One region of the Microbacterium sp. SA156 genome, then DNA from elsewhere that is predicted to be linked to it. Evidence: riboswitches for the same ligand, from Rfam matches in the RefSeq annotation. Region 1 holds a riboswitch; each other region holds the start of a gene.
The links. A riboswitch is a leader RNA that binds a small molecule or an ion and turns the genes downstream of it on or off. The one in region 1 is predicted to bind thiamine pyrophosphate.

Region 1 (7,545 bases):
GAGCCGCAGCGCCGTGACGGGGTCGTCGTTCGTGTACGCGAAGACCGTGAAGCCCTCCGCGACGAGCCGCTCCGCGGCGTCGAGCAGCTCGACCGGGTCGGGCAGGAGCGTCGTGTCGTCGGCGACGACCTCGAGCTTGATCCAGCTCGTGCCGAACGCCTCGCGCGCGAGCTCGGCCGTGAGCACCGCGTCGTGCGCCGTGCGGCAGCCCGCGGTGTTGGGGAGGAGGCGGATGCCGCGCTCGCGCAGCAGGGCGTAGAGGCCGCCAGCTCCGCTTCCGTATCGCCGCACGGCGACCGTCGTGAGCTCGGTGCCCGACGCCCGCAGAGCCTCGTCGAGCACCTCGAGGCTCGGCGCACCGCCCGTGCCGACGATGAGCCGCGACGACAGGGCGACGCCGTCGATGACGAGCGGCTCCACGTCAGCCGCCCTGCGCCGCGGTGAGCACCTCGACCCGCGCGCCCGGGCCGAGCCGATGCGACCCCCAGCGGGCGCGCGGCACGAGGACCGCGTCGACCGCGACCGCGACGCCGAGGGGCGCGCCGTCCTCGGCCGTGCCCTCGGGCGTCACCGCGCGGCCCGTGAGCGCCGAGACGACCGTCGACACGGCCGCCCCCTCGGGCAGCCGCAGAGCACTTCCGTTGACATCGATCTCGATCATGCGAGGACTCCTTCACGGTCACGGGGCGCGGCGTCGCGCCCGGGTTGGAGGCGGGTGGGGGCGAACCGCCCAGGGTCGAGCAGGTCGGCCTCGACGCCGCGCGGCGGGGCGACGTCGTCGACGATGCGGCGGCAGAGGTCTGCGATGAGCGGGGCGAGCAGCACGCCGTTGCGATGCGTTCCCGTCGCGACGACGAGGCCCGGGGCGGTCCGCCCGACGAGGGGCAGATGATCGGGGGTCGCCGGACGGGCGCGGGCGGTCGCCTCGACGAAGCGGTACTCGTCGACGAGCGGCATCACCTCGGCCGCATCGCGCAGCAGCGCCGACACGCCCCCCGCGGAGACCGCGTCGTCGGCGTCCTCGCGCTCGGTCGCGCCCACGACGAGTCCGCCGTCGACACGCGGCACGAGGTAGACGGCACGGCCGCGGACGAGGGAGCGGACCGTGTGCGCGAGGCGCGGGAGGCCCGCCGCGTGGAGGCGGAGGATGTCTCCGTGCACCGGGCGCAGCACGCCGGGCGGCGTCGCGCCCAGGTCCGCCGCGCCGAGCGCGTTCGCGATGACCACCTCGGCCGCGGCGATCGCCGTCCCGTCGGAGAGCTCGACACCGTGCACGGCACCGCCCCGCCCGCGCAGCAGGCGCCTCGCCGCGAGCGGACGGAGAGCGGATGGCGCGAGCGCGCCCCGAAGCGCGCGGACGAGGGCACGCGGATCGACGCGATGGTCGCCGTCCGCCGCGTACGCGCACGAGAGTCCCGGCGCGAGCAGGGGCTCGGCGGCCCGCGCTTCTCGGACGCTCCGTCGCTCCGCCTGCACGGCGGGCGCCGCGTCCACGAGCTCGACGATCCGACGGCGGTCGGCGTCGTCGACTCCGACGAGAAGCGTCGGGGCGGCCTCGTACCCGCACGCCGCGGCGCCGCCGGGCAGCGATGCGACGAAGTCGGGGTATGCGGCCGCCGCGGCGCGGTGGAGCGCGACGGCAGCGCGCTCGGTGTGCTGGAGCTCGCCCGCGGGGCTCAGCATTCCGGCCGCGGCATACGTCGCGCCGTCTCCCGGGCGGGGGTCGATGAGTCGCACCGAGCGCCCCGCGCGCGCACACGCGACGGCGATCGCCGTGCCGACGATCCCTGCGCCGACGACGGCGACGTCGACCCTGCTGTCAGCTCCGGACACGGGGCTCGTCGAGGTAGACGGACGCGCCGGCGGCGACGAACTCCTCGGACTTCCGGCGCATGGCCGCGATCGCCTCCTGCTCCTCGGCTCCGCCGAAGCGGTCGCGGATGTCCTGGGAGATCCGCATCGAGCAGAACTTCGGGCCGCACATCGAGCAGAAGTGCGCCGTCTTGGCCGGCTCGGCCGGGAGCGTCTCGTCGTGGAAGGCCTCTGCCGTGTCGGGGTCGAGCGAGAGGGCGAACTGATCGCGCCAGCGGAACTCGAAGCGCGCCTTCGACAGCGCGTCATCCCGCTCCCGCGCCCCCGGATGACCCTTCGCGAGGTCGGCCGCGTGCGCCGCGATCTTGTACGTGATGACGCCCGTCTTCACGTCGTCGCGGTTGGGCAGCCCCAGGTGCTCCTTGGGCGTGACGTAGCAGAGCATCGCGGTGCCCCACCGTGCGATCTCGGTCGCGCCGATCGCCGAGGTGATGTGGTCGTACCCCGGGGCGACGTCGGTGACGAGGGGGCCGAGCGTGTAGAAGGGCGCCCCCGAGCAGAGCTCCTGCTGGCGCTCGACGTTCTCCCGGACCAGGTGCAGCGGCACGTGCCCCGGCCCCTCCACCATGACCTGCACGTCGTGCTCCCACGCCCGGTGCGTGAGCTCCGCGAGCGTGTCGAGCTCGGCGAACTGCGCAGCGTCGTTGGCGTCGGCCGTCGAGCCGGGGCGCAGGCCGTCGCCGAGCGAGAACGCGACGTCGTACTGCGCGAAGATCTCGCACAGCTCGTCGAAGTGCGTGTAGAGGAAGTTCTCGCGATGGTGGGCGAGGCACCAGCCCGCCATGATCGAGCCGCCGCGCGAGACGATGCCCGTCACCCGCTCTGCCGTGAGCGGCACGTAGCGCAGCAGCACGCCCGCGTGGATCGTCATGTAGTCGACGCCCTGCTCGCACTGCTCGATCACGGTGTCGCGGAAGATCTCCCAGGTGAGGCGATGCGCCTGCCCGTCGACCTTCTCGAGCGCCTGGTAGATCGGGACCGTCCCGATCGGCACGGGCGCGTTGCGGATGATCCACTCGCGCGTCGTGTGGATGTCGTCGCCCGTGGAGAGGTCCATGACCGTGTCGGCGCCCCACGTCGTCGCCCACTGGAGCTTCTCGACCTCCTCGGCGATCGAGCTCGTGACGGCCGAGTTCCCGATGTTCGCGTTGATCTTGACGAGGAACGCCCGCCCGATGATCATGGGCTCGCTCTCGGGATGGTTGATGTTGCTCGGGATGATCGCGCGCCCCGCCGCGAGCTCCGAGCGGACGAGCTCGACGTCGCACCCCTCGCGCAGCGCGACGAAGCGCATCTCGGGCGTGATGACGCCCTGCCGCGCGTAGTGCATCTGCGTCACGCGCCGGCCGGGACGTGCGCGGCGCGGGCGGGCGGACTCTCCCCGCCACTCCGCGGAGGCGGCGCCGCGCCGCGCGGCCGCTCGGCCGTCGTCGTGAAGGTCGCGCGGGCGCCCGTCGTACTCCTCGACGTCGCCGCGTGCGGCGATCCAGTCGGCTCTCAGCGGCGGCAGCCCCCGCACCGGGTCGCTGCCCGGACCCGACGTCCGATAGGCCGTGAACGGCTCGTTCCGCTCGCCGTTCGGCGAGTCCGTGAGCGCGATGCGGGTGACCGGCACCCGGATCCCGTGCTCGTCGTCGTGCAGATATGCGAGCGAATGCGTCGCTTCCAGGGTGCGCAAAAGAGCTGCTCCTACTTCCTACGCCGGCATGACCCGAACAGGTTCGACGGTCGCGAGCAGCGTCAGCTCGTTCTCAGCCCCTGCTGGGACTCCCGTGTGGACCGGATCAGAGTAGCAGGGAGCCGCGGTCGCGCAAGTCGGCGGGTCAGAGCGCGTCGAGCAGCTCCCTCAGCCGGGCAGATTCCTCTTCGGGCATGGAGTAGCCGTGCTCGGTCGCGGGGTACTGTCCCGCGCGCACTTCCGCGACATAGCACTGGACACCGGCGATCATGTCGCCCCGCAGCTCCGCGTACCGCTTGACGAAGCGCGCCGCACGACCCCCGTATATGCCGAGAAGGTCATGGAATACGAGCACCTGGCCGTCGGTGGCGGGGCCCGCGCCGATGCCGATCACGGGGACGCTCATCCGAGGCATCAGGGCGTCGGTGACGTCGCTCGGGATCGCCTCGAAGACGATCGCGAAGCACCCGGCCTCCTGCAGCGCGAGTGCGCTCTCGCACACCGCGAGCGCGTCGTCGGCGGTTCGCCCCTGCGCGCGGTATCCGCCGAGGGCGGTCGCCGTCTGCGGCGTGAGGCCGACATGCCCCATGACGGGGATGCCCGCGCGGACGATGGCGCGCGCGCGATCGACCGACGTGCCGCCGCGCTCGATCTTGACCGCATCGCACCCCGTCTCCTTCACGAAGCGCTGCGCGGTCGCGACGGCGGTCTCGTCGGAGGCCTCGTACGAGCCGAAGGGCAGGTCCGCGACGAGCAGAGGGCTCTGCAGACCCCTGCGGACCGCGGCCGTGAGCATGATCATCTCGTCGACGGTGACGGGCACGGTGCTGTCGTATCCGAGCACCGTCATCGCGGCCGAGTCGCCCACGAGCACGACGTCGACGCCTGCCGCCTCGGCCACCTGCGCGCTGGGATGGTCGTAGGCGGTCACCATGGCGATGCGCTCGCCCGCGGCCTTGCGCGCGGCGAGGTCGGCCAGCGCGACGCGCGGGCGGGCCGCCGGCCGCGTGCTCATGCGCGCGCCGTCAGGAGACGGTCGACCGCGTCATCGACCTGGATGATGCCGTTGCCCCGGTCGACGTGCACGACGACGGGCTCGTACGTCTCGAGGTCCTTCTCGTCGTACTCGGCGTAGGAGACGACGATGATCGTGTCGCCCGCGTGCACGAGCCGGGCGGCAGCGCCGTTGACCTGCATGACCCCCGAGCCCCGCTCCCCCGCGATCGTGTACGTCTCGAAGCGCGCCCCGTTGTCGACGTCGAGCACGTGCACCTGCTCGTGCTCGAGGATGTCCGCCGCCTCGAGGAGATCGGGGTCGATCGTGATCGAGCCGACGTAGTTGAGGTCGCTTCCCGTGATGGTGGCGCGATGGATCTTCGACTTGAGCATGATGCGGCGCATCAGGATTCTCCCTTGAGGATGCGGTTGTCGATGAGGCGTGCGGCGCCGACCCTGGCCGCGACCGCGAGCAGCGCGTCCCGATCGACGCGGACGAGAGGACGGAGGTGCTCGGCGTCGCGCAGCTCGAGGTACTCGGGCTCGATGCCGGCCTCCCCGAGGACGGATCGCGCGGCCGCGAGCAGCACCGCGCCATCCCGCTCGCCCCGCGCCGCGAGATCCTCCGCCGCGGTCAGCGCCCGGTTCAGAGCGGTCGCCTGCGCCCGCGCTGCGGCATCGAGGTAGACGTTGCGCGAGCTCATCGCGAGGCCGTCCGGCTCGCGGACGATCGGGCACGCCTCGATCCGCACGGGCAGGTCGAGGTCGCGGACGAGCCGGCGCACGACGAGCACCTGCTGCGCATCCTTCTGTCCGAAGAAGGCGACGTCAGGGGTGACGATCGAGAGCAGCTTGGCGACGACGGTGGCGACGCCGTCGAAGTGGTGCGGGCCGCGGTGCGCGCCGCACAGCACGTCGGTGATGCCGGAGACATGGATGGTCGTGGCGAAGCCGTCGGGATACATCTCGGAGACGGGCGGCGCGAAGAGGATGTCGGCTCCCGCCTCCTCGGCGAGCGCGGCATCCCGGGCCTCGTCGCGCGGATAGGAGCCGAGGTCCTCGTTCGCCCCGAACTGCGTCGGGTTGACGAAGAGCGACACGACCACGACGTCGGACGCCTCCCGCGCACGGCGCATGAGCGAGAGGTGTCCTTCGTGGAAGGCCCCCATCGTGGGGACGAGGCCGATCGAGGCGCCCTCGGCTCGCGCGGTGCGCACGGCGGCGCGCATGTCGGACACGGTGCGCACGATCCTCATGTCGCGTGCTCCTTCCTGCGTGCGAGCGCGCGGGTCGCCTCGCACAGCTCGTCGAAGAGCGGGACGAGCTCGGGCCGGCCGGCCGAGATCGCCGCGCGCTGGCGCTCGACCGTCTCCTCGTCCCCGCGGGCGATCGGGCCCGTCAGGGCTGTCGCCGGTCCTCCCGACGCCCAGTTCTCGACAGTGCGCCGCACGAGCGGCGCGAGGAGCAGGCGCGCCTCCTTGGCCGGGATGCCCGCGGTCTCGGCGATCCGCTCCGCGGCATCGGCGATGGTCACGAGGAAGTTCGCCGCGACCGACGCGGCTGCGTGGTAGGCCGCCCGGTGGGCCTCATCGAGGGGGAACGCGCGTGCGCCGAGCAGGAGCGCGATGCCCGTCGCGGTCTCGAGCGCCTCGTCCGACCGCCCCGCGATCGCGCACGCGACACCGCGGAACACGGCCGGGTCGTCATCGCCGGTGAACGTCTGCAGGGGGTGGAGGCCGAAGTCGACATCGTGGATCGGCACCGCGCCGGAGGTGTGGCCGATCATCCGCCCCGCCGCCGTCGCGGCGCGCGCTGCGGCAGCGATCTCCCCGTCCGGAACGCACAGCAGCACGACCGGCGCGTCGGGGATCTCCTCGCCGCGCCCGACCGGGCCGTGCACGACGACGCCGGCCGCCCGGAGGGCACGGGCGATGCTCCGGCCGAGTCGGCCGGGGCCGACCACCGTGACGCTCTCGAGGGCGCTGTGCGGGGTGCGGAGGATGCTCATGGTCTCGGTGCGCGGGGACGCGCGCGACATGAGTATCCGCCTCATGGGCCGATCGAGCAAAATCGGGCGGCAATGTGCACAGTGGTACCGGTCAGTGTCTTACCGATCTGCTCCCTGGTTCGCTTTAGGTCTGTGCATGGTGATTTCACCGACGACTGTCGGCCACTCGGATCCTCGCTCCGGTCCCCGGCCTGTGACAGGCTCGAAGCCGTGATCGACCCGCGCTCCTCCCTGCTCGCGTCCGCGCGCGAGGCCGTCGCCCTGGTGGGGCCGTCGGTCCCCGCGCACGACGACTTCGTCGCGGCTCTCGAGGCGCACGGCGCGGCCGCGCTCGACCGCGAGGGACCGCCCGCGCACCTCACGGCGAGCCTGTTCGTCTTCGACTCGACCGGCGAGCAGATCCTCCTCTGCCTCCACGGCAAGGGGAGGTTCTGGGTGCAGCCGGGCGGCCACCTGGAGGCCGGGGACACGTCGCTCGCGCAGGCCGCCGCACGCGAGCTCGAGGAGGAGACGGGCGTCTCCCGCGGTCTCCTCCGCGACGTCCGGGTCGTCGATCTGGACCACCATCCTCTGAGCTCGCGGTTCGGCCGATGCGCATCGCACCTCGACGTCGGCGTCGCGGCCGTCGTCGACCGCGACGCCGTGGCACTGCAGGTGAGCGATGAGTCGGACGACCTGGCGTGGTTCCCCCTCGGCGACCTGCCCTCGCCGCTGCCGCCCGCCTTCGACGAGCGCCTCGCACGTGTGCGGGCGGCGTACGCGGTCGCCCGCTGACACATCCCTCTGCAAGGCGCCATCGGCCATCCCTCCCCCGGTCGTTGAGCGAGCGAGGAACGAGCGAGTCGAAACGCCGCGACCCGGCCTCGAGAACCGCCCTGTGCGAACTCACCCCTGCCCGAGCGACTCCTGCAGAGCTCGATCGGCGTCCCGCAGCACGGCCGCGGCCACCTGGAGCCCTTCGACGCGGCCGAGCTCGACGTCCTCGTGCTCG
Region 2 (7,545 bases), on a different contig from region 1:
GAAGCCCAGGTACGGCGTGTCCACGTGCGCGAGCGCCGTGTTGCGCGCCGCGCCCAGCCCCTTGCGTCGCGGATGCCGGATGACCCGGAAGCGATCGTCGCGCGCGGCGAACTCCTCGAGCACGCGGCCCGTGCCATCGGTCGACGCGTCGTCCACGAGGATCGCGCGCCAGCGGGTCAGGGTCTGCGCGCGCAGCGAGTCGAGCGCCTCGGCGATGTATCCCTCGATGTCGAAGCCCGGGACGACGACGGTCACGAGGGGAGCGGTGGTCACCGGATGAGACTATCGGCGCACGGGGACACCGGGGTCAGACCGCCGCAACCGCAGCGGCGACCGCGTCGGCGACGGCGTCGAGCGAGCCCTCGTGGCGGTGCGCGAGCGTGAAGCGGACCGCGGTCTGCGCCTCCTCGGGCAGGACCCCGAGCGCGACGAGGACGTGCGACGGCTCGTCGCTTCCCGCGGCGCAGGCCGACCCGCTCGACGACACGACGCCGCGGCGCTCGAGCTCGAGCAGCACGGCCTCGCCGCTCGTGCCCGCGAAGGTGAAGCTCGCCGTGCCGGGGAGGCGCCGGGTCGGATGGCCGGTGAGGCGCGCCGAGGGCACGAGCGCGAGCACCCGTGAGATGAAGGCGTCGCGGATGGCCGCCACGCGCCGAGCGCTGTCGGCGCGCTCGGCGTCGGCGAGCTCGAGCGCCGTCGCGAATCCGACGGCATCCGCGACCGCCTCGGTGCCGCTGCGGCGTCCGCGCTGCTGGCCGCCGCCGTGGAGGAGCGGCTCGATCGGGATGCGTCCGCGCACGGCGAGGACGCCGGTGCCGGGCGGTGCCCCGATCTTGTGGCCGGCGAGCGCGATCGCGTCGGCGCCCGTGTCGGCCAGCGGCAGCCATCCCGCCGCCTGCACGGCGTCGAGGTGCAGGGGGACGCGGCGCCCCGCGAGCGCGTCGGCGATGCCCCGCGCGTCCTGCACGGTGCCGATCTCGTTGTTGGCGAGCCCGATCGACACGAGCGCGGTGTCGTCGCGGAGGGCTGCGGCGACGTCGTCCGGCCGGACGAGGCCGTCCGCGTCGACGGGGAGGAGGGTCACCTCGAACCCGTGGAGGCGGCGGAGGTAATCGGCCGAGGCGAGGATCGACTCGTGCTCGATCGGCGTCGTCACGACGTGCCGTGCACGCGGCGCAGCGCCCAGGGCGATCCCCTTCACCGCGAGGTTGTTCGCCTCGGTTCCGCCCGAGGTGAAGACGATGTCGCCTCGGCGCATCCCGAGCACGGCCGCGACCCTGGCGCGGGCGTCCTCGAGAGCGCGCGCGGCTCGCTCGCCGACCGTGTGGTGGCTCGACGGGTTGCCGAATGCGCGCGTCAGGTGGGGCTCCATGGCCGCGAGCACCTCGGGCCGCACGGGCGTCGTCGCGGCGTTGTCGAGGTAGAGCACGGCTCAGCTCACGCGCATGTCGAGACCGAGATCGAGCGCGCGGGCGGAGTGCGTCAGCGCGCCGACCGAGATGACGTCGACGCCCGTCTCGGCGATGCCCCGCACCGTCCCGAGGTCGACGCCGCCCGACGCCTCGACGATCGCTCGCCCGCCGACGATCCCGACGCCGCGACGGAGGTCGTCGAGAGAGAAGTTGTCGAGCATGATCGTGTCGACTCCGGCCGCGAGCACGGGCTCGATCTGGTCGATGCGATCGACCTCGACCTCGACATGCGCCGTGTGCGGCAGACGCGCGATGCCCGCGCGGAGGGCGGTCGTCAGGTCGGCGCCGCCGGCCTGGAGCACGGCGAGATGGTTGTCCTTCGCCATGACCGCGTCTGACAGCGAGTGCCGGTGGTTGTGCCCGCCGCCGCAGCGGACGGCATGCCGCTCGAACGCGCGGAGCCCCGGCGTCGTCTTCCGGGTGTCGACGATCCGCGCGCGGGTGCCCGCCACCTCGGCGACGAACCGCGCCGTGAGCGTCGCGACGCCCGACATCCGCTGGGTGAAGTTCAGCCCGACGCGCTCTGCGGTGAGCACCGCGCGGGCCGGCCCGGCGACGGTCGCGAGCACGTCGCCCGCGGCGAAGGGCGCGCCGTCCGCCACGCGGAGGTCGACCTCGGTCGCGCGATCCGTGAGGGCGAACGCTGCCCGGAAGACCTCGCCGCCGCTGAACACGCCGTCCTCGCGCGCGACGAGCGATGCCTGCGCGTGAGCGGATGCGGGAAGGAACGCCTCGCTCGTGAGGTCTCCCCACGGCGCGTCCTCCTCGAGGGCGGCGCGCACGGCGCGCTCGATCGTCGACGCCGTCAGCATGCGGCACCCGCTGAGAGGAGTTCGCGCGCGTGAGCGGACGCGTCGTCGGTGCGGAAATGCGACCCCACCGAGCCCGGCCGGGCGAGGGCGGCGCTCGCCGCGGCGAGGCCCACGCGCACGAGCCCCGCGTCCTCATGCGCGGAGAGCGTCTGCGGACGGGGGAGGGCGTCCTGCCACGCGGCGAGCACGGCCACGGCGTGCGCGAGGCCCGCGCCGTCGCGGAGGAGCCCCACGTGATCCCACATGAGCCGCTGCAGGGCGGCGCGCGAGAAGGGCGGGACGGCGGCGAGCTCCGACGGCGACTCCGGGCCGGGCGCGGAGGGGAGCGCGGGCGCCGCATCGACGTCGCCCGCGAGGATGGCCGCGGCCGCGCGCGCGGCGAAGACCGCGCCCTCGAGAAGGGAGTTGGAAGCGAGGCGGTTGGCGCCGTGCACGCCCGTGCGCGCGCACTCGCCGACGGCGAGGAGGCCGGCCAGGCTCGTGCGCCCGTCGAGGTCGGTCGCGATCCCGCCCATGAGGTAGTGGGCGGCCGGCGCGACGGGGATCGGGTGCGCGGCCCAGTCGAGCCCGCGCCCTGCGAGCGCCCTCGCGATCGTCGGGAAGCGCGCCTCGAGTCGCCGACGGCCGATGCGCGTCGCGTCCAGGAGCACGGGGCGCCCGCCCTGCTCCGCCATCCGCCGGGCGATCGATCGCGCGACGACATCGCGCGGCGCGAGCTCGCCGTCGGGGTGGTCGTCGAGCACGAAGCGCCGCCCGTCGAGATCGATGAGGTCGGCGCCCTCACCGCGCACCGCCTCGGAGACGAGGAACGGCGTGCCCTCGGCGAGCACGGTGGGGTGGAACTGCGCGAACTCGAGATCGACGACCGCGGCCCCCGCCCGCAGGGCGGCCGCGATGCCGTCGCCGGTCACGACGTCGGGGTTGGTGGTGCGCGCCCACAGCCGCCCCGCTCCGCCGGTCGCGAGCACGACGGCATCCGCCCGGAGCGCCTCCCGGCGCCCGTCGGCGAGCAGCTCGACTCCCGCGACGCGTCCGCCCTCCACGAGGAGGTCGGCGAGGAGCGTCCGCTCGCGAAGGCGGACGCCCGCCTCGAGCGCGGCCGCGATGAGCGCGATCTCGATCGCGAGGCCCGTCGCGTCTCCGCCCGCGTGGAGGATGCGCGGATGCGCGTGCGCGGCCTCGAGTCCTCGCGCCAGGGCGCCCGAGGCGTCGCGGTCGAACGCGACGCCGAGGTCCATGAGCTCGCGCACGCGTGCCGGCCCCTCCGTCACGAGCACGTCGACCGCGGCGGGGTCGCACAGGCCGGCGCCCGCGGCGAGCGTGTCGGCCGCGTGGCTCTCGACGCTGTCATCGGGGAAGAGCGCGGCCGCGATGCCGCCCTGCGCGTGCCGCGTGCTGCCGTCGGCCATCCCCGCCTTCGTGACCAGCTGCACATCCGCGCCGCCGCGCGCGAGGTGCAGCGCCGTCGCGAGGCCGGCGACGCCGCTTCCGACGACGATGACCCCGGTCATGCGCGCGCGCCTCCCGTCGACAGGGGCTTGGCCGCGAGCATCCGCTCGAGCGCGACGCGCGCCGGGTCCGCCACCGCGTCGTCGACGCCGATCCGGTTGACCACGCGCCGCGCGACGAGCTCCTCGAGCACCCACGCGAGGTAGCCGGGGTGGATGCGGTACATCGTCGAGCAGGGGCACACGACGGGGTCGAGGCAGAAGATCGTGTGCTGCGGGTGCTCGGCGGCGAGCCGGCGCACGAGGTTGATCTCGGTGCCGATCGCGAACGTGGTCGGCTCGGTCGCCGCCTCAATCGCCTTGCGGATGTAGTCGGTCGATCCTGCCTCGTCGGCGGCGTCGACGACGGGCATGGGGCACTCCGGATGCACGATGACGCGCACGCCCGGATGCTCGGCGCGCGCGGTCTCGATCTGGTCGACCGTGAAGCGGCGGTGCACGGAGCAGAAGCCGTGCCAGAGGATGACCTCGGCGTCGCGCAGCGTCTCCTCGGACGACCCGCCGTACGGCGCGCGAGGGTTCCACAGCGGCATGCGCTCGAGCGGCACGCCCATCGCCTTGGCCGTGTTGCGCCCGAGGTGCTGGTCGGGGAAGAAGAGCACGCGGCGCCCGCGGGCGAACGCCCACTCGAGCACGGTGCGCGCGTTGGACGACGTGCACACGATGCCGCCGTTGCGGCCCACGAAGCCCTTGATCGCCGCGGAGGAGTTCATGTAGGTCACCGGGACGACCGGCACGCGGCCGTCCGCGTCCGGCACGTCGAGCGGGCCGTACACGTCCGCGAGCTGCTCCCAGCACTCCTCGACCTGGTCGATGTCGGCCATGTCGGCCATCGAGCAGCCCGCGGCGAGGTTCGGCAGGATGACGGACTGCTCCGGGCGGGAGAGCATGTCGGCGGTCTCGGCCATGAAGTGCACGCCGCAGAAGACGATCGCCTCGGCCTCGGGGTGCGCCTTCGCCGCGCCCGCGAGCTGGAACGAGTCGCCCACGTAGTCGGCGTGCTGCACAACCTCGTCGCGCTGGTAGAAGTGGCCGAGGACCACGACGCGGTCGCCGAGCGCCGCCTTCGCCGCCCGGATGCGATCGTGCAGCTCGGCTTCCGGGGCCTCGCGGTAGGCGCGGGGGAGCTCGCCCTGCCGTGGGGCGTCGGTCGGGATCACGTCGCCCATCGAGGCGCCGGGGCCGTACCCGGCGACGGCGTCGAAGCTCCAGGGCCCCGCGGCGAGGTCGGTCGAGCACGTCGAGCCCGCGGCGCCGCCCGAGACGATCGCCTGGATCTCGTGGTCGACGCTCGCGTCGCGGGCGGTGAGGGTGATGCTGGTCGCGGCCATGGGGACCCCTGTTCGTGTCGATTCGACTCTAAGTCGTCGACACCACTTTAAGTCAGGTTGACCACAAAGGCGAGCGGGGCTCCTCAGGCCGGTCCGAGCGGTCCGCGATCGGCGAGCTCGACCTCAGAGTTGTAGCGGTACAGGCGCGCCGGGCGATGCTTGCCGGTGCGGAACGACTCGGTCGGGAGGAGCGCCTCGGAGCCCTCGAGGAGGCGGCGGAAGTTCGACGGGTCGAGGCGCCGCCCGAGCACGGCCTCGTAGACCTCCCGCAGCTCGGTCAGCGTGAACTCGTCGGGCAGGAGGCCGTGCGCGATCCGGCTGTAGCCGACCTTGTTGCGCAGCCGCCACACGGCGTAGTCGACGATCCGGTTGTGATCGAAGGCGAGCGCCGGCAGGTCGTCCACGTCGAACCACTCGACGTTCTCCGGCGCGTCCTCCGCGGCGCGCTGCGCATCCACGAGGTCGGAGCGGAGGAGCGCCCAGTAGACGACCGACACGACGCGCGTGGGGGAGCGGTCGACGTCGCCGAAGGCGTAGAGCTGCTCGAGGTAGCTCGGGCTGAGCGCGGTCGTCTCGGCGAGCGTGCGGGCGGCGGCGTCGTCGAGCCCCTCCCGCTCGTCGAGCCATCCGCCCGGGAGCGCCCACGCGCCCTCGAACGGCTCCCGCGTGCGGCGCACGAGCGGGATCATGAGCGCGTCGGCCCCGGGTCGCGAGCGCAGCGAGAAGATCACGGTCGAGACGGCGACGCGGATGCCGGCGCTCTCGGTCGCGGAAGGGGAGGTCACCCTTCGAGCGTAGGCGACCCGGCGCGCGGGCCATCGCGGACCCGCTATGCTCGCTCGCAGTGACACGGGGTGTCCCCATCCGGGACTGAGATCACACCCGTATGCACCTGATCTCGTTAGGACGAGCGGAGGGATGTCGCTGATGAGTGACGCGCACCTGTCGGTATCCGATGGCCCCGGGGCCGTGCTGTCGAGACTGCGCGAGACCGCGCCGCTCGTTCAGTGCATCACCAACGCCGTGGTCGTGAACGTCACGGCCAACGCGCTGCTCGCGGTGGGCGCGGCGCCCGTGATGGCCGACATCCCCGAGGAGGCCGGGGAGTGCGCGGCGTTCGCGTCGGCGCTCCTGGTCAACCTCGGGACGCCGACCGCCGAGCAGCGCGCGGCGATGACCGCCGCGGTCGCCGCGGCACGCGCGTCCGGCACGCCGTGGGTCCTCGACCCCGTGGGCGTGGGCGCCCTCGGCCTGCGCACCGGCGTCGCGCGCGACCTGCTCGCGCACCGGCCGACCGTGATCCRCGGCAACGCCTCGGAGGTGCTCGCGCTCGCGGGCGCCGGCTCGGGCGGGCGCGGGGTCGATGCGGCCGACGAGGTCGATGCGGCGCTCGACGCCGCCCGCGCGCTCGCCGAGCGCACGGGCGCGGTCGTCGCGGTGTCGGGCGCGGTCGACGCGGTCACCGACGGCGCGCGCACGGAGCGCATCGCGGGCGGGAGCGCGCTCCTCACCCGCATGACGGGAGGCGGCTGCTCGCTCGGAGCGGTCGTGGCCGCCTGCGTCGCGGCGGCGGATGGCCCGGATGCCGCGTTCGCGGGCACGATCGCGGCGCATGCCGTCTACGCGGCCGCCTCCGAGCGCGCGGCGGCCGTCGCGACGGGCCCCGGCTCGTTCGCGGTGGCGTTCCTCGACGCGCTCGCGGGGGTCGATGCGGTCGACGTGTCCGCGCCCGAGCGCTTCGCGAAGGAGGTGCCGGCATGACCGCGCGACCTCTCGACCTCTCCCTCTACCTCGTCGCGGACGCCGCGACGATCACCGGCCGCTCGCTCGTCGACGTCGTCGCCCAGGCGGTCGACGGAGGGGCATCGACCGTGCAGATCCGCGGCAAGGACCTGTCCGCCGCAGATCTCCTCGCCCTCGTCGAGTCCGCTGCCGCGCACACGCGCGGCCGTGCGACGCTGCTCGTGAACGACCGCGTCGACGTGTACCTGGCCGCGAAGGCCGCGGGAGCGTCCGTCGACGGCGTCCACATCGGGCAGACCGACCTGCCGGCCGATCGCGTGCGCGGCCTCGTGGGCGACGACGCGATCATCGGCCTGAGCGCGAGCCTGCCGCGCCAGCTCGAGGCGCTGCGGCGCCTCCCCACCGGCACGGTCGACTACCTGGGCGTGGGCGCGGTGCGCGCCACCCCGACGAAGAAGGACCATCCGACCCCGATCGGATGGACCGGATTCGCGGCCTTCGCCGAGCTCGCGCACGAGTTCCCGTGCGTCGCGATCGGCGGCGTCGGCCCGGGCGACGCACGCGACGCGCGGCGCGCGGGCGCCGCCGGGATCGCGGTCGTCCGCGCCATCTGCTCGGCGGAGTTCCCCGCCGCGGCGGCGGCCGCGCTGCGGTTCGAGTGGGCGGACGCCGAGGTCGT
Region 3 (7,545 bases), on a different contig from region 1:
CGCATGGCGGCGTCGACCCTGGGCGAGGAGACGCTCGCCGCGCACACACTCCGCACGCTCGAGGAGGTCGACGCCGTCGTCGACGGCGCGGTCGCGGCGGGCGAGGGATGGCGTGCGCTCGCCCCCGCGGAGCGCGCGGCGATCCTGCATCGCGCGGGCGACATCCTCGAGGCCCGGCGCGCCGAGCTGCTCGAGGTCATGGGGTCCGAGTGCGGCAAGGTCATCGAGCAGGGTGACCCCGAGGTCTCCGAGGCGATCGACTTCGCGCACTACTACGCCGAGAGCGCCCTGCGACTCGCCGAGGTCGATGGGGCCGCGTTCGAGCCCGTCCGCCTCACCGTCGTGACGCCGCCCTGGAACTTCCCCGTGGCCATCCCCGCAGGCTCGACCCTCGCGGCGCTCGCCGCAGGGTCGCCGGTGATCCTCAAGCCGGCGTCGCAGGCGCGACGCTGCGGCGCCGTGCTCGCCGAGGCGCTGTGGGAGGCGGGCGTCCCGCGTGACGTGCTGCGTCTCGCGCGGGTCGAGGAGAACGAGCTGGGGCGCCGTCTCGTGTCGCACGAGCGCGTCGAGCGCGTCATCCTCACCGGCGCGTACGAGACCGCCGAGCTCTTCCGGTCGTTCCGGCGCGACCTCCCGCTCCTCGCCGAGACGAGCGGGAAGAACGCGATCATCGTCACCCCGTCGGCGGACCTCGACCTCGCCGCGAAGGACGTCGCGTACTCGGCGTTCGGCCACGCCGGCCAGAAGTGCTCGGCGGCGTCGCTCGTCATCCTCGTGGGATCGGTCGCCCTCAGCGAGCGGTTCCGCCGCCAGCTCGTCGACGCCGTCGAGGGCTACGAGGTGGGCATGCCGTGGCAGGCCGCCGCCCGGATCGGCCCTCTCATCGGCCCCGCTGAGGGCAAGCTCCGCCGAGCCCTCACCGAGCTCGAGCCCGGTCAGACGTGGGTCCGCGAGCCGAAGCAGCTCGACGACTCCGGCGCCCTGTGGACGCCCGGCATCCGCGACGGGGTGCAGCCCGGCAGCGAGTTCCACCTCACGGAGTACTTCGGCCCGGTGCTGGGCATCATGACGGCCGAGACCCTCGACGAGGCGATCGACCTCGTGCGCGCCGTCGACTACGGCCTCACGTCGGGGCTGCACGCCCTCGACGAGGACGAGATCGCCCGGTGGCTCTCGCGCATCGACGTCGGCAACGCCTACGTGAACCGCGGCACGACCGGCGCGATCGTCGAGCGCCAGCCGTTCGGCGGCTGGAAGAAGTCGGCGGTCGGCGCCGGGACGAAGGCCGGCGGCCCCAGCTACCTCTTCGGGCTCGGCACCTGGACGGATGCGCCCGTCGCGACGGCGAGCAGGGCGGATGGCGCGGCACGGCGCGCGGTCGAGGCGCTCGGCGCCGCGGATGGCGCGGAGTGGCTCGAGAGGGCACTCGCGACCGACGTCGTCGCGTTCGCAGAGGAGTTCGGCGTCGCGCGGGATGTGCAGGGCCTCCGGCTCGAGCAGAACGTGCTCCGGTACGCGCCGGTTCCCGTGACGATCCGCTTCGACGGACGCCCGCCGACGGAGCTCGTGCGCGTTGCGGCCGCGGGGCTGCGTGTCGGCGCCGAGCTCGTCGTGAGCACGCCGACCGCTCTTCCCGAGCGGGTCGCGACGTGGCTGACGGACGCGGGCGTCGAAGTGGCGTTCGAGGATGCGGAGGCGTGGGCGGCTCGCGCGGCGCGCCTCGCCCAGACGGGCGGGCGCATCCGCCTCCTCGGCGGTGCGCTCGCCGACGTCGTGGCGGCGACGGACGGCGCCCCCAACGTCGCGGTGTACGACGGTCCCGTGACGTCGGCCGGCCGCGTGGAGATGCTGCCGTTCCTGCACGAGCAGGCGGTGTCGATCACCGCGCACCGGTTCGGCAACGAGCGGCGGTACGTCGTTCCCGGTCTCGCCGACGCCTGATCAGAGGGCGGGCCGCTCCCTCCCGGGGCGGTCCGCCTCTGTCACCCCGTCCGTCCGCGCCTCGCCCGATCTGCATGTCGCCCGCCCCGCAGGTCGCCCGCTCTGGATGCCGCCCGATCTGCATGTCTCACTCCCGGCGGGATAGGGAGGCCGAATCCCGCGCTGAGTGAGACATGCTCGGCCGGCCTCCCGTGTCGAGCGAGACATGCTCGGTCGGCTTCCCGCGCCGAGCGAGACATGCTTGGTCGGCTTCGGTCGGTCGGGTCAGTCGAGGCCGAGCAGCGACAGCGGGTGCGTGAGCCTCCACCAGAAGGAGGGCGGGGGCACGTCGTCGGTGAGGGTGAGCGCGACGCTCGTGTCGTCCATACCGCCCTGCACGGCCAGCGTGCCGACCTCGTCGCCGGCTTCGGCTCCGAGCTCGACCTCGTACGACGGATCGGTGGATGGCGCGACGCCCTGCCACGAGATCACCTGGGCCTCGTCGGCGGTCACGATCGTGCTCTGCGCGCCCCACTCGGTCCTGACGTGCGCGACGGGCACCTCGGCGGCGACCGCGGTCGTGAGCTGCATGCCCTCCTCGAGCTGCGCGAGGAGCTCGCGGCTCACGATCGCGCGGCTGTCGTCGTCGGGCTGGCCGACGACCGCGGCGTAGAGGGTCACGCTCGTCTGGCCGATCGTGACCTCCTTCGCGGACAGGAGGTTCCAGTACTGCGTGCCCGTCGACCACAGCGAGCCGGTCTTCAGGCCGACCACGCCCTCGTCCCCGATGAGCGGGTTCGAGTTCTCGACGAGCCCCGCTCCCGGGAGCACGACGGAGTCCTCGGCCATGATGCTCGCGAGGACCGGATCCTCGAGCGCGATCTCGGCGAGACGGATGAGCGAGCGCGCGTCGGCGGTGTTCGCCGGGTCGATGCCGCTCGGGTCGGCGACCGTGATGCCCGTGAGCTCGTGCTGCGCGAGCCAGGCCTGCGCGTCGGCGAGCCAGGCCTCCTGCGTGCCCCACAACTCGAGGACGAGCCGGTCGACGTAGTTGTTCGCCGACCCGAGCATGACGCCCTGGAGCATCTCGTGCAGCGTGAGCGTGCCGCCCACGGGGACATCGAGCGACGACTCATCGGCCGTGAGATAGGCCCAGTACTCGTCGCTGTCGGCCTGCGTGAAGGCGTAGGACGGCCCATCCTGACCCAGCTCGAGGCCCTCGCGCTCGATGATCATGAGCGCGGTGATGATCTTCGTGATGCTCGCCATCGGCAGCGCCTCGTCGCTCGAGGCGATCGGGCCGCCGGGGCCGCCCTCCGCAGCGAGGGCGGCGATGCCGTCCTCCGGCCAGGTGACGGGGAACTCCTCGCCGATCGGCGTCTCGACGGTGAGATCCGAGATGGTGGGGGCGACGTTCGTGAGCGGCCACACCGCGCAGGACGCGACGTAGCCGAGAGCGAGCACGCCGAGAGTGACGGTCGGCCCGAGCCAGAACCGGCGGCGGGTGCGCGGCGGAAGGAGCGACGGTTCGACGGGCACGAGGCGGCTCGTGGGAAGCGCGCCGGCCGTGCGCGAGGCGGCGACGGCGTCGGGGTCGACCCAGCCGAGCGCCGTGAGCGCCGCAGCGGCGTCCTGCGACGGCGCGGTCTCCGCCGCAGGGATGTCGTCGATTGCCACCCGCATACGGTACCCGCTGCTCCTGCGAAGACGGGAAGCGGCTCGTGGGATGCGAGTAGAATCAGCCCACATCACACGGGAGTCCGCCGAGCCGGACTGAGAGGACGCGAGCCGCGCGTCGACCGTCGAACCTGATCCGGGTCATGCCGGCGAAGGAAGGAGAACGAATGTCCACGTCCGTTTCCGCAGGACAGACCGCGACCGGCCGCCGCTTCACGTGGCGGGTCGTCGACATCGTCGTCGCGAGCGTGATCGGCGTCGCGTGCGCGGTCGTGTTCCTCGTCTGGAACATCGCCTACGAGCTGCCGAGCACGCTGCTCAGCCCGCTCCTGCCCGGGCTCGGCGGCCTCGTCGCCGGCCCGTGGCTCATCGCGGGCGTGATCGGCGGACTCGTCGTCCGCAAGCCGGGCGCCGCGCTCTACACCGAGCTGCTCGCCGCCGTGATCTCGGCGCTCGTCGGCAACCAGTGGGGTCCGCTCACGATCGTCTCGGGCCTCGTGCAGGGCCTCGGCGCCGAGATCGTCCTCGCGATCTTCCTGTACCGCGCCTTCGGCCCCGTCGTCGCGACGCTCGCGGGCGCTGCGGCGGGCCTCGCCTGCGGCATCAACGACATCGTCAACTGGTACGCGGGGGCCGACGCGGCCTTCACGGCCATCTACATCGCGTCGACGACGCTGTCGGGCGCCGTCATCGCCGGCCTCGGCGGCTGGGCGATCGTGCGCGCACTCGCGGCGACCGGAGCGCTCAGCCGCTTCGCCGCGGGGCGCGACGTCGCGCGACGCGTCTGACGTGACGGCCGCGGAGACCCGCCCCTGCGGCATCCTCGCCGAGGGGTGGGGATGGCGGTACGGCACGCGCCTGGCATGGGCGGCCCAGGACGTCACGCTGTCGATCCGGCCGGGGGAGCGCGTGCTGCTCCTCGGAGCGAGCGGATCGGGCAAGTCGACTGTGCTGCAGGCGCTCGCCGGCGTGCTCGGCGGGGAGGACGAGGGAGAGCAGGCGGGCCGTCTTCTCGTCGACGGCGCGCCGCCGGAGGCCGCACGCGGACGGACCGGGCTCGTGCAGCAGGATCCCGACGCACAGGCCGTGCTCGCGCGCGTCGGGGACGACGTCGCGTTCGGGTGCGAGAACCTCGGCGTCCCGCACGACGAGATCTGGTCGCGCGTGCGGGAGGCGCTCGCGATCGTCGGCCTCGACGTGCCGCTCGACCGCTCGACGTCCGCCCTGTCGGGCGGGCAGAAGCAGCGCCTCGCCCTCGCCGGTGCGCTCGCCATGCGCCCCGGGCTCCTGCTGCTCGACGAGCCGACCGCGAACCTCGATCCCGAGGGTGTCGTCGAGGTGCGCGACGCGGTGTCGCGCGTCGTCGCGCACACGGGCGCCACGCTCGTCGTCGTCGAGCACCGGGTCGACGTGTGGCTTCCCGTCGTCGATCGCGTGATCGTCCTCGGCGGCGGGCAGCAGGGCGTCGTCGCGGACGGGACGCCCGAGGTCGTCCTCGCCCGACGTGGCGCCGAGCTCGCGTCGGGCGGCGTGTGGGTGCCGGGCATCCCGCCGCGTCGCCCCGGCCCGCCGCGCCACGCGCCGGGCGCTCCTCTCCTCGCTGCGGAAGCGCTGCAGGTGGGGCGCCTGCGCGACACGGCCGTCGCCGGCCCCGTGGACCTGGAGGTGCGCCCCGGCGAGGTGCTCGGCATCACCGGCCGCAACGGCGCGGGGAAGTCGACCCTCGCGCGCACGCTCGCAGGGCTCCTGCCGCCGGTCGACGGCCGAGTGGCGGCGGCACCCGAACTCGCGGCAGGCGCAGGCCCCGCGCCCATCCGATGGCGCTCGCGCGAGCTCCTCACCCGGATCGGCACCGTGCTGCAGTCGCCCGATCACCAGCTCCTCGCGAACACGGTGCGCGCCGAGCTCGAGGTGGGCATGCGCGCGCTCCGAGTGCCCGACGCGGAGATCTCGGCGCGCGGGGAGGAGCTCCTCGCCGCGCTGCGCCTCGCCCACCTCGCGGACGCCAACCCCCATACCCTCTCGGGCGGCGAGAAGCGCCGCCTCACGGTCGCGGCCATGCTCGCGACCCGGCCGCGCGTCTGCGTCCTCGACGAGCCGACGTTCGGCCAGGACGCGACGACGTGGGCCGAGCTCGTCGACATCATCGCGCGGCTGCGCGACGGAGCAGACGCCGCTCCGTCGGCGGTCGTCGCCGTGACGCACGACGCCGACGTCCTCGCGGCCCTCGACGCGCGCGTCCACCGCCTCGACGGAGCGGGGGTGCTCGGATGATCCCAGCGCCGCCCATCCCTCGGGGCCCGCTCGCGCACGTGAACCCGGTCGCGAAGCTCGGCGCCGCGCTCCTCATCGCGTTCCCGCTCATCCTCACGATCGACGTCGTCTCGGCGGCGGTCGCGCTCCTCCTCGAGATCCCGCTGCTCCTCGCCGCCGGCGTCGACGCGCGCACGTTCTGGCGCCGCACCGCGCCCGTCTGGATCGCGGCGCCGCTCGCCGCCGTGACGATCGCGCTGTACGGCGAGCCCAGCGGCACCGTCCACTTCGAGTGGCTGCTCGTGCGCGTGAGCGACGGATCGCTCGCCCTCGCCGCCGCGACGTGCCTGCGCATCCTCGCGCTCGCGCTGCCCGGCGTCGTCCTCTTCGCGACCGTCGATCCGACCGATCTCGCGGATGGTCTCGCGCAGCGCGTGCGGCTCCCGGCGCGGTTCGTGCTCGGCGCGCTCGGCGGCATGCGCCTGGTCGGGCTCCTCTTCGACGACTGGCGCGAGCTCGAGCTCGCCCGTCGTGCGCGCGGCGTCGCCGATACCGGCCGCGTGCGCCGCGTCCTCGGGATGGCCTTCGCCCTCGTCGTCCTCGCCCTGCGTCGCGGGGCGACCCTCGCGACCTCGATGGAGGCGCGCGGCTTCGGGAGCGACCGCGCCCGGACGTGGGCGCGCCGCTCGCCCTGGGGCGCGCGCGAGTGGATGCTCCTCGCGATCGGCCTCGGCATCTCGCTCACCGCGGTCGCCGTCGCGGTCGCGACGGGCGCGTGGAACTTCATCCTCGGCCCGAGCTGAGCCCGGTGTCCTCGCGGGCGGGCATAATCGGACGCGGCTCGACAACCCACGACGCGGAGGCGGACATGGAGCACAGGACACTCGGACGAACCGGACGCGACGTCTCTGTCGTCGGACTCGGCACGTGGCAGCTCGGCGCCGACTGGGGCGACGTGTCGGAGGCCGACGCGCTCGGCGTGCTCGCGGCGGCGACGGAGGGCGGCGTGACGTTCTTCGACACCGCCGACGTCTACGGCGACGGCCGCAGCGAGCAGATCATCGGCCGCTTCCTCGACGAGCGCGGTCTGCGCGACGACATCGCGGTCGCGACGAAGATGGGCCGTCGCGTCGATCAGGTGCCCGAGAACTACACGCTCGAGAACTTCCGGGCGTGGACCGACCGGTCGCGCGCCAACCTCGGCGTCGACACTCTCGATCTCGTCCAGCTGCACTGCCCGCCGTCGTCGGTGTACGCCGACGACGCGGTCTTCGACGCGCTCGACGTGCTCGTGGACGAGGGGGCGATCGCCCACTACGGCGTGAGCGTCGAGACCGTCGCGGAGGCGCTCGCGGCGATCGCGCGGCCGAACGTCGCGACCGTGCAGATCATCGTGAACGCCTTCCGCCTCAAGCCGCTCGACGAGGTGCTCCCCGCGGCGCAGGAGGCCGGGGTCGGGATCATCGCCCGGGTGCCGCTCGCGTCGGGTCTCCTGTCAGGGCGGTACGACGAGACGACCTCGTTCGCGGCGAACGACCACCGCACATATAACCGCTCGGGCGAGGCCTTCGACGTGGGCGAGACCTTCTCCGGCGTCGACTACGCGACCGGCGTCCAGGCCGCGCGCGAGTTCAGCGCGCTCGTCGCCGAGCAGGCACCCGAGGGCGTGTCGCCCGCGCAGGCGGCGATCGCGTG

Region 2: another riboswitch for thiamine pyrophosphate. It lies ahead of thiM (hydroxyethylthiazole kinase); the one in region 1 lies ahead of thiC (phosphomethylpyrimidine synthase ThiC).
Region 3: another riboswitch for thiamine pyrophosphate. It lies ahead of ACOWU6_RS13660 (ECF transporter S component); the one in region 1 lies ahead of thiC (phosphomethylpyrimidine synthase ThiC).

What each region holds. Positions count from the first base shown of each region.
Region 1 is NZ_JBAKGU010000003.1:182,249-189,793, reverse strand. It holds gene ACOWU6_RS04460 (thiazole synthase) at 1-420, opposite strand, end outside; gene thiS (sulfur carrier protein ThiS) at 422-661, opposite strand; gene ACOWU6_RS04450 (FAD-dependent oxidoreductase) at 658-1,833, opposite strand; gene thiC (phosphomethylpyrimidine synthase ThiC) at 1,820-3,550, opposite strand; TPP riboswitch at 3,549-3,656, opposite strand; gene panB (3-methyl-2-oxobutanoate hydroxymethyltransferase) at 3,696-4,565, opposite strand; gene panD (aspartate 1-decarboxylase) at 4,562-4,951, opposite strand; gene panC (pantoate--beta-alanine ligase) at 4,951-5,802, opposite strand; gene ACOWU6_RS04425 (DUF2520 domain-containing protein) at 5,799-6,584, opposite strand; gene ACOWU6_RS04420 (NUDIX hydrolase) at 6,765-7,328, shown strand; gene ACOWU6_RS04415 (sugar phosphate isomerase/epimerase family protein) at 7,440-7,545, opposite strand, start outside.
Region 2 is NZ_JBAKGU010000001.1:393,542-401,086, forward strand. It holds gene ACOWU6_RS01695 (glycosyltransferase family 2 protein) at 1-273, opposite strand, end outside; gene ACOWU6_RS01700 (cysteine desulfurase family protein) at 308-1,429, opposite strand; gene nadC (carboxylating nicotinate-nucleotide diphosphorylase) at 1,433-2,284, opposite strand; gene nadB (L-aspartate oxidase) at 2,278-3,795, opposite strand; gene nadA (quinolinate synthase NadA) at 3,792-5,123, opposite strand; gene ACOWU6_RS01720 (NUDIX hydrolase) at 5,207-5,908, opposite strand; TPP riboswitch at 5,964-6,059, shown strand; gene thiM (hydroxyethylthiazole kinase) at 6,051-6,884, shown strand; gene thiE (thiamine phosphate synthase) at 6,881-7,545, shown strand, end outside.
Region 3 is NZ_JBAKGU010000015.1:6,197-13,741, forward strand. It holds gene ACOWU6_RS13650 (bifunctional proline dehydrogenase/L-glutamate gamma-semialdehyde dehydrogenase) at 1-1,941, shown strand, start outside; gene ACOWU6_RS13655 (D-alanyl-D-alanine carboxypeptidase family protein) at 2,206-3,597, opposite strand; TPP riboswitch at 3,663-3,773, shown strand; gene ACOWU6_RS13660 (ECF transporter S component) at 3,765-4,385, shown strand; gene ACOWU6_RS13665 (ABC transporter ATP-binding protein) at 4,387-5,871, shown strand; gene ACOWU6_RS13670 (energy-coupling factor transporter transmembrane component T family protein) at 5,868-6,653, shown strand; gene ACOWU6_RS13675 (aldo/keto reductase) at 6,719-7,545, shown strand, end outside.